One region of the Pseudoalteromonas sp. T1lg10 genome, then DNA from elsewhere that is predicted to be linked to it. Evidence: predicted binding sites of a transcription regulator. Region 1 holds the regulator's gene; each other region holds the start of a gene.

Region 1 (3,280 bases):
GCTTCGTTAACCTTGGTCCAGGCCTCGTTGATAAAGCCTGGGTTGGCGTCTTTTTTCACCGCAAAGTCCGGCACCCACCAGGAGTGAATAACATCGTCCGAGGTCATCAGAAAACGCACTTTTTTACCGGTTGGGATCACCAGCGGCTTATCCACTTCCAGCAGGTAGTTTTCGCCTTTATTCTCGGCATTTTGAATTTGCTCCTGAGGGGTGGCCAGCAGCGAATAAAAGCCCAGATCATGGCCCATGTATTCGTAATGCCACTTCCACTGCGAGCCGGTCACCTTAATGGTGATGTCCGCCTTGCTGGTGTCTTCCATGGCGATCAAGGTCTTGGTCGCCGGCACCGCCATGCCGATAAGGATAAGAAAGGGAATAGCGGTCCAAAGAATTTCGACCTTAGTGCTTTCATGGAAGGTGGCGGCGGTAACGCCCTTGGATTTACGGTGCCTGAGCAAGGCCCAAAACATGACCGAGAATACGATCACCCCAATCACACAGCAGATGATAAATATCGTCATATGCAATTGGTAAACATTCTCGCTGATATCCGTCACCCCGGGGCGCAAGTTGTACTTGCTGTTGGCCAAGGCCAGATGGGGAGCAAACAAACACAGCAACATGAGGGAGCAAAGCTGCTTCATGTACCATCTCCTTAACTACGCGCAACGCAAAAAGGGAAGAGGCAATTACTGCTAGCCAATCTTCGTTATTATTATGCTTGGACTGGCCGATTCAATTTTCTGCAAACAAAGTGCGCAAAAAGCAACCAGCAAAGCCTGTAATATAACCAATTAGTCAAGATTTTAACGAATAGCAAGAAATGAAGCGTTTTTGTTTTTCTTTTTTAAATAAATATTTGGGGGATATTCAAACTGTTAGCGCGTAAGGAAAGAAAGGAGAAAAGCGCCGTAAAACCCCCAATAAACGGCGTATCGGGGGCAAAAATACCGAATAAAACCTACATCCAGTCGGCGTTTCGAATTACACCAACCGCTAAGCCCTCAATATCAAAGGATTCATGTTCTAAATCGACTTCGATGGGAGCAAATTCTTCGTTTTCCGCATGCAGGAAAACCTTGCGACCGGCCTTTTCCAGGCGCTTCACGGTTACGTCGTCACCCACTCGGGCTACCACCACCTGACCGTTTTCGGCCACTTGCGCACGGTGTACCGCCAGCAGATCGCCATCAAGAATGCCGATATCCTTCATACTCATGCCGTTAACCCGTAGCAGATAATCCGCCGCCGGTTTAAACAACATGGGGTCGATTTGGCAGTGGCTCTCGATATGCTCCTGCGCCAAAATGGGCTCACCGGCGGCAACCCGACCGATTAACGGCAGGCCTAATTGCTCCGGCTCTTCTTCCTCAACCAGCTGAATACCGCGGCTGGCACCGGGTTTCATTCTGATCACCCCTTTTTTGGCCAGCGCCTTAAGGTGCTCCTCGGCGGCATTGGCACTGCGAAAACCTAATGTTTGTGCAATTTCGGCGCGCGTCGGCGGCATGCCGGTATCTTTAATAAAGACTTTGATCAGCTCTAAAATTTGCGATTGGCGATTAGTTAAAGGGCGCATACAACTGGTTTTCCATACAGTACATTTAACTGTGAGTATATACAGTTGTCAGAAAATCGCAAATATATTCAATGATTTTGCTGCTGCCACAGTCAGGAGTTATTTCTAAGCTGTATCAGCGACTGCGCAAATACTTAAAAAAGCGCCTACAGTTATAGGTAGCCGATTTCGCATCGAAGCATTTTAAATGAAAGAAGGAACCCAATATGCTCTGTATCAGCCTAGATAATGAACATGATATTGGCGTATTTACCCCCCATGGCGAGTTGTCTGCCGCCGACTTTATAGCCGCCGTACGTATTATAGATCCCTATATAGAGCGTCATGGTGGACTCAAGGGGCTGATGATAGCCACCCGTCACTTTCCCGGCTGGGATTCGTTTGCAGCCTTGTCGGCGCACCTGCGCTTTGCCCGCGACCACCACAAGAGAATCAGCAGGATAGCCGTAGTTACCGACTCTCCCCTGGCCATGCTCGGCGAGCATTTAACGGCGCATTTTATCAGTGCCGAAATCAGAGCCTTTCAATATGACCAGATGGAGCAAGCACGTAACTGGGTGAGTGAGGCCGATTAAAAACTGCTGTTGGGCGTTTCTAAAAATGCTATTTCCTCTGGTGTCGACCGACGCCCGAGTATAGCGTTGCGATGCGGGTAGCGACCAAAGCGGTCGATGATCGCCTTATGGGTCAGCTCATAGGAATAACTCTCCAAAGGCCGAAACAGGTGCTCGGCAAGCATATGAATGACGGCACTTTCGCTGTGCATATAAGGCATGTATAAAAAGCCACGCTCCTGCTCATTGAGCAGCAGGTCGTAGCCCTTTTCTACCGCATGCTGAGCCAGGCATAAGGCCTGAGCATCCTGGGCAAAGGCGCTGGCGGTATCGCGATAGATATTACGGGAGAATTGATCGAGCACGATAATTTCACTCAGGGCACCGTGGGCACTGCTACGCCAATGATAGAGCTCCCCCCGACTGGCGGCGCGGTGAGTCTTGGCAAACAGCTCGGTAACCCTGGCATCGAAGGTCGCACTCTTTTTAAACCAGTCCTCGCTGTTGCACTGGTTAAACCAAAAATCATACACGGATTGAAAGTCCATAGACCCTCCTTCAACATTCACACCCAGGTCGTTACTGACAGTCTAGTCAAATCCGGCCCTCAGGTGATAGCTAGGCCGCCGAAGATATCGCCGCCCTGTTCCTCTGTTTGCGCTCGCTAACCATCGTAAAAGGCTTGCAGAAGCCCAGGCAAGTGCAGCACTATGTGGACGAACTTGCCAAGCGATGTAAGATAACCCCATTTATAAAATGTTGCCGTATAAGGAATCTGTATGAGTGTTCAGAATCACGAAAACGATTTGCCGGTCGCCGAAAAGCCAGACTCGAGTGTAAGCGAAAACACCCAAAGTATTTGGGCTCAGGAAATCGATTTTGAGCTGTGTCGTAAGCTCGACTTGGGCGTCGGCGCCAAGGGCACGCTTATGACCAAACTCGGCATTGAAATCAGCGAAATCGGCCCGGATTACCTGGTGGCCACCATGCCGATCGACAACGAGCTCTACAACCCCATCGGCATAGTCCACGGCGGCGCATACGTAGTATTGGCCGAAACCGTCGCCAGCTACGCCGCCAACTTCGCCGTCGACATCAATAAATATTATTGCGTCGGCCAGGAGATCAACGCCAACCACCTCAAAGC
Region 2 (3,280 bases), on a different contig from region 1:
TTGATGCCGAGGCACAGCTTGCCAAGTTGCAGGGGATAGTCGATTTTGTCGTACAACAAAGCGGCGTCGATTGGTTCGGTATTTATCAGTCTCGTGATATCCATGGTCAGTCGCAGTTGCTAAAGCTGGCGTATCACGGCGCCCCCAGTCGTCCCTTGTTTCCCATTACCCCTGAGTTTGCCGCCACCAGTAATAATGTGCAGGTTGTAAGCTCTGGAAAGGCCAGAATTATCAACAATGTGGAAGACTATGTTGCCAGCGGTGGCGAATACTATACATGTGATCCTAAAGTGAAGGCGGAAAGCTGCTTGCCGCTTTATTCGCAGAAGGGTAAAGTAGTGGGCATCATAGATGCAGAAGCATTCAGCACAGATTTTTTTACCCCCGAACGCATAGCCTTGTTGGTCGCCGCAAGCAAAGAAATTGTCGCGCATCTGCCAGCCTAATGTGGCCGGGTACTGCTAACCCTGAGATAAATAAAAAGAGAGTCCCATGTTCTCACAATTAAAACCATTACCGACGGATCCCATTCTTGGGTTGATGGCTGCGTTTAAGGCTGACACCAATGCCAATAAAATCGACTTAGGTGTCGGTGTTTATAAAGACGAGCAGGGTAATACCCCTGTGCTAAAAGCGGTAAAAAAAGCGGAAGAGTTTCGCTTAGCCAATGAGACCAGCAAGTCTTATATCGGATTGGCCGGTAACCTGGATTATTGTCAGAAAATGGAAGAATTGTTGCTAGGCGATGCACACCCTGCTTTGCTGGCAAACCGTGTACGCACGGCACAAACTCCAGGCGGTACAGGTTCACTTCGCGTAGCCGCTGAGTTTATTAAGCGTTGTAATGAAGATGCCACTGTTTGGGTGACAACTCCGACCTGGGCTAACCATATCAGCCTGTTTGAAGCTGCCGGTCTGACGGTAAAAGAATACCCTTACTACGACTATGAAAATAAGGGTTTATTGTTCGACGAAATGGTTAACGCCTTAAGTCAGATCCCAGCAGGTGATGTGGTATTGCTACACGCTTGTTGTCATAACCCAAGCGGTATGGATTTGAACGCCGAGCAATGGCAAACCGTAACCGACATCGCTAAAGCACAAGGCTTTACCGTGCTTATCGATATCGCTTATCAGGGTTTTGGTACTAGCCTGGACGAAGATGCTGCTGGCCTACGCCTGCTTGCTTCACAGGTTGAAGAGCTGATCATCTGTTCTTCATGTTCGAAGAACTTTGGTCTTTACCGTGACCGTATCGGCGCCTGTTCTATCATCTCTAAAGATGCCAGCGCTGCCGATGTATCTAACTCGGTACTATTGAGTGTAGTGCGCAGCATTTACTCTATGCCGCCGGCGCACGGTGCGGACATTGTTAGCACTATTCTATCTAGTTCTGAGCTTACTACTATGTGGCACGATGAACTGGATGAAATGCGTTCACGCATCAATGAATTCCGTTCATTGCTAAAAGAGAAGCTAAACGACAAATGCCACGGCATGGACTTCTCATTTATTGAGCGCCAGCACGGTATGTTCTCTTTCTTAGGTATTAATAAAGAGCAGATCGAGCGTCTACAAAAAGAGTATTCGATTTACATCGTTGGTTCGAGCCGCGTTAACGTAGCCGGTATCAGCCACGCCAATATCGATTACTTCGCCGACGCCGTAGCCGAAGTAACGAAATAACTTTCGCTGACAGCGAAGCAAAAAAAGCCAGCATTTGCTGGCTTTTCTTTTTTTACTTAGGCTTCTTTGGCTTTCAGTTCGGTGACATTTTCCTGGCTGTCTTTATCTTGCGCTTTTGGCTTTTTTTCTGCTTTATTTTCGCTTGGTTTCGCGCCTTTTAACACCTGCATAAATTCATCTTTTTGTTTAGCTATTTGCAGTGCTAGGCCTTCTACCTGTTGTTCACTTAAGGGCACATCGGCATTTGCCAACAGACCTTCAAGGCTTTCGGCAATATCGAGCATTTTGTCATAAGCATCGGCTTCTTTCTTACTGGTAAAGGTCATGCGCTCGACTCCATTTCTTTCAACTACGTACTTAACGACAACAGCCATGGGATCTCCTAACTATACTGTTTTTTTATACAGTTAGATTAGGGTGGCAAGCAGCTAAGGTCAAGGTGTTTTTACGCTTTTTACTTAACTTGTGAGCGCGTGAGAGGCTTAGTGCCCGCGTTCATAAGCCTTTAGGTTGACAAGCCCTGTCTCGTCTTCTTTATTTAATAACGGTAGTACCAATGGAAGATTCATCACTTTAAGGAGAGAAGTATGAAACTACTTAACACCTCTGCAAGCGCCATTATCGGCGTTCTTGCCACCACACTCTTACTTGCCACCACAGCCCCGGTTATTGCAGCGCCAGCCGAGCCCAGTAAAAGCGAAGCCTCAAGCCATGCTAAGGTCAGCTTAAACCAGGCCACGGCCGAGCAATTGCAGACCTTGCCCGGTATTGGCCCGGCGAAAGCCAAGGCAATTATCGATTATCGCGATAAAAACGGTGGTTTTAAGAGTATTGAGCAATTGGATGATGTGCCAGGGATAGGCGAGCGGCTAATGGCTGAGCTCAAGGAAAAGGTGTCGTTGTAATTGGCATAATATAAAGGCAGCGTTAGCTGCCTTTATTATGTTCTGCAATCGCCTGGTCCAGGTGACGGCAGGCAAAGTAGTGGCGCACCGGCAGCACCAAAATGGGGTAGGCAAGACCGGCGATCAATAACCAGGGCAGCATGCTCCACCCCTCAAAGCGCACCAATAATAAAAACAGCGGCGTGATAAGCAGCAGTTTAATTATATTGAGCAGGATACGTTCCTGGGCACTTAACATTTCCAACGCCTCAGCCACCAGTTGCAAACGCTGACGGTGGCTAAAGGATTGCAGGCCGGGGATCTGGCTGGCTAAAAAATAAATCATGGCTTGTTTGGCTTAAAGAACAAGCTCGCACAGGTCACGATAACCGCTGCCGCAGCAAGGGCTGCAAAAATAACCTGCATCCAACCCGGCATAGACAGACCTAAAAACTGCCAGTCTATGTTGCCACAGTCACCGGTTGCAGCGAAAAATCCAGGGATCCACTCATGCAAGGGCACCGGGAAATTAGGCTCAAATTCACAAACGAAGGCAAAAGGGTCTGTGGTGGTTTGCATCATAATGTGCTCACGGGCCAAAAGCAGACCCCAAATGCTGGCAACCAGCCAGGTTGCTAAGCCGCTCAGGCGCAGCCACAGATTAGCAGGGTTGATGGCGCCAATAAGGCCAGCCAATAACACGCCTAACA
Region 3 (3,280 bases), on a different contig from region 1:
TACATGGCCATAAGGCCGGTATTTTCAATTGCATATTTGGCTTGCTCCGCCAAGGTGAGATCGTCGATACGGGCTTCGATACCATCGACTAACTCCAAGAACCGGGTTACCGCAGTGGCGGCACGGCCAGACAAATGTTGTTGTTCAATGATGGCCTTGGCGGCATACCAAAGCGGCAGTGATTCGGCGCGGGCGCAGTCACGAATATGGCTGAGGGTTTTGTCGCCTATGCCGCGCGTCGGTGTATTGATCACGCGCTCAAAGGCGGCGTCGTCCTGGCGATTACTGACCAGGCGCAAATAACACAGGGCGTCTTTGATTTCCTGGCGTTCGAAGAAGCGCATACCGCCATAAATACGGTACTTCATACCTTCTTGTAGCAGGGCTTCTTCCAACACCCGCGATTGCGCGTTGTTACGATATAAGATGGCGCTGTCGCTGAGGGCATTACCGGCTTGCAGCCAGGTTTTTATTTTGCCAACGATAAAACGGGCTTCATCCAGCTCATTAAAGGCGGCATAGATGGAAATAGGCTCACCCTGGTTACCATCGGTCCACAGGCTCTTACCCATGCGCTCGGAGTTGTTCTCAATCAGCGTATTGGCCGCTTTTAGAATGGTCGCAGTGGAGCGGTAGTTTTGTTCCAGGCGAATAGTTTCGGCGTCAAAGTCATCTAAAAAGCGTTTGATGTTTTCGATACGGGCACCACGCCAACCATAAATACTCTGGTCATCGTCGCCAACTATCATCATGGAATTCGTATCACCGGCGATCAGTGCCAGCCAGCGGTATTGTATGGTATTGGTATCCTGGAACTCGTCCACCAGAATATGGGCAAAGCGCTGCTGGTAGTGACGCAATAGCGTAGGTTGTTGCTGCAGAACCTCATAGCAGCGCAGCAGGATCTCGGCAAAGTCGACTAATCCGGCGCGGTCACAGGCCTCTTGATAGGCGCTGTAGACTCGCTGTAAAAGTTGTTCATTGACGTCATAGGCTTGGATGTCACCCGGGCGCAGGCCTTCATCTTTTTTGGCGCTGATATACCAGGCGATATGCTTTGCCGGCCATTTCTTTTCATCGATATTCATGGCCTTAAGCAAACGGCGTATCATGCGCTGCTGGTCATCGCTGTCGAGAATTTGGAAAGACTCAGGCAATTTGGCTTCGCGGTGGTGAGCACGCAAAATACGATGGGCTAATCCGTGGAAGGTGCCAATCCACATGCCACCGGCGGAACCTTGGATGGTTTGTTCGACCCGGGCGCGCATTTCTTTTGCCGCCTTGTTGGTAAAGGTCACCGCAAAAACGCTATAGGGTGAGGCGTTTTCTACCTGCATTAACCAGGCGATACGATGGACCAACACCCGGGTCTTACCTGAGCCTGCACCGGCGAGAACCAGCATATTTTGCAAGGGTGCTGCTACCGCCTCTCGTTGTTTATCGTTCAAGCCATCAAGTAATTCAGATACATCCATCGCCACATCCACCTATTGTTAGTTTGGCAAGTATAACAAGAGTTCTGCTTTGGCTAAATAGAATACTGTTTTTATAAACAGTTATGCGCCCAGCAAGCAATTTACCGCTAACTGCTTGTACTCATATTAGTTAACATAGGCGCCATGGGTACTTTGGAAGTTAGATAATGAGACAGTACGAAATTGTCAGTGACACGAGTGAGCAGCTAAGTGATTGGCTTAAAGATCAGGTGGTTGCATTTAACAAGTCACATTGGCCCGTACAAAGGCAAAATCTCGGTTTTAGAGTCAATAATGAGCAGGGTGAAGTGGTTGCGGGAATTGCGGGTCGGTGCTTCGGCAACTGGCTACTTATCGATTGGCTATGGGTCAACCCCGAGGAAAGAGGGCAAGGCTATGCCAACGAACTGCTTTATAAACTTGAACGGGCAGCCAAGGACTTGGGGGCGACAAAAGCTGTGCTCGATACTTTGGAGTTCCAAGCTCCCGACTTTTATCGCCGCCATGGCTATAAGGAGGTCTTCGCCTTGACCGATTATCCCCTGGATGGGCGCCGTAGCTATATGGTAAAAGCACTTTAAGTTGTATTTAACCTAACTGTGTCAATGCCATGATGTCGTCAATTTCACAGCAAGGCAGGCCTTTGTAGGCATATTGAATGCCTTGATTATTGAGCCAAATGCTGCGACATCCGGCATTGTTCGCACCTTGCACATCCGTGTCCAGGCTATCACCGATATGAATGATTTCATGGTTGGCAACGCCAAGACGCTCTGCGGCATGATCGAACAAGTCCCGATGAGGCTTGGACTTGCCATCGGGTCCGGCCATCAGAACCAACTCGAACTGATCCTTGAGGTTGAATTTGGACACATCGACATTGCCGTTGGTAATGGCGATCAGCCGATATTTACGTTTAAGCGACTCCAGCAGGGCTAATATCTCATCGCTGACGGTGATCTTGCTGCGTGCTTCGGCAAAAATCTGATAGGCATTGTCAGCGTGGTATTGTTCTAACCCTATCTTATTCATGGCGTAAGTGAGCGCTCGCTTACGAATTTGCGTAACATCATGAGCCAGAGCCGGATCACGGGCAATTACGGTGCGACGGCAGGTAAGCCAAAAATCATCGCCTTGCTCCAGCCACCCCGGTAGGGTAAGCAAATAATCCTGCTGTGCCTGCAACGCCGCCTTGATGATAGGGTGGTTGTCATACAGGGTGTCGTCCAAGTCAAAACTTAGGACCTTGGCGGGCATTATGGCTCGATTAAATCGCATCATGGTATAGGGCTTTACTTCTGTTTTTTAGCTCTGGGGTGGGTATTATCATATACCTTGGCTAGGTGTTGAAAGTCTAAATGGGTATAAACCTGGGTGGCCGATAAACTGCTGTGGCCCAGTAATTCCTGCACCGCGCGCAGATCGCCGCTCGATTGCAAGACATGAGAGGCAAAGGAGTGGCGCAGTTTATGGGGATGAACCTGGGCACTCAGGCCTTGTTTGACGCCCCATTCACGCATGCGCTCGCGTACATGACGCACTGAAATACGGGTTTTCCGTTTTGATAAAAACAGTGCATCGACATCGGCGCCGATAAAGGCACCGCGCACTTTAAGCCAGGCGTTAACTGCGGCAATGGCCTTTGAGCCCACCGGTACCAGTCGTTCTTTATTCCCCTTACCCAGGACGCGGATTTCACCGCTGCGCAAATCGATATCCTTGCAGTTGGTGTTGACCAGTTCGCTGATCCGCAGTCCACATGAGTACATCAGCTCCATCATCGCCTTATCGCGGATGGCGAGTGG

The links. Region 1 encodes LexA, which represses DNA repair genes until DNA is damaged. Its sites were predicted from a motif close to TACTGTATNNNNATACAGTA; they were not measured.
Region 2: the regulator LexA is predicted to act here: its motif matches at 2,076-2,095, upstream of C2M17_RS10405 (YebG family protein).
Region 3: the regulator LexA is predicted to act here: its motif matches at 1,539-1,558, upstream of uvrD (DNA helicase II).

The regions. Positions count from the first base shown of each region.
Region 1 is NZ_PQBV01000018.1:4,589-7,868, reverse strand. Features, by position in the region: gene coxB (cytochrome c oxidase subunit II) at 1-644, opposite strand, end outside; gene lexA (transcriptional repressor LexA) at 962-1,579, opposite strand; gene C2M17_RS06170 (STAS/SEC14 domain-containing protein) at 1,786-2,154, shown strand; gene C2M17_RS06165 (DUF924 family protein) at 2,151-2,681, opposite strand; gene C2M17_RS06155 (PaaI family thioesterase) at 2,913-3,280, shown strand, end outside.
Region 2 is NZ_PQBV01000037.1:349,925-353,204, reverse strand. Features, by position in the region: gene C2M17_RS10415 (GAF domain-containing protein) at 1-446, shown strand, start outside; gene C2M17_RS10410 (amino acid aminotransferase) at 493-1,686, shown strand; gene C2M17_RS10405 (YebG family protein) at 1,743-2,060, opposite strand; gene C2M17_RS10400 (ComEA family DNA-binding protein) at 2,274-2,591, shown strand; gene C2M17_RS10395 (DUF6170 family protein) at 2,614-2,916, opposite strand; gene dsbB (disulfide bond formation protein DsbB) at 2,913-3,280, opposite strand, start outside.
Region 3 is NZ_PQBV01000003.1:2,986-6,265, forward strand. Features, by position in the region: gene uvrD (DNA helicase II) at 1-1,475, opposite strand, end outside; gene C2M17_RS02230 (GNAT family N-acetyltransferase) at 1,643-2,056, shown strand; gene C2M17_RS02235 (HAD-IA family hydrolase) at 2,064-2,756, opposite strand; gene xerC (tyrosine recombinase XerC) at 2,768-3,280, opposite strand, start outside.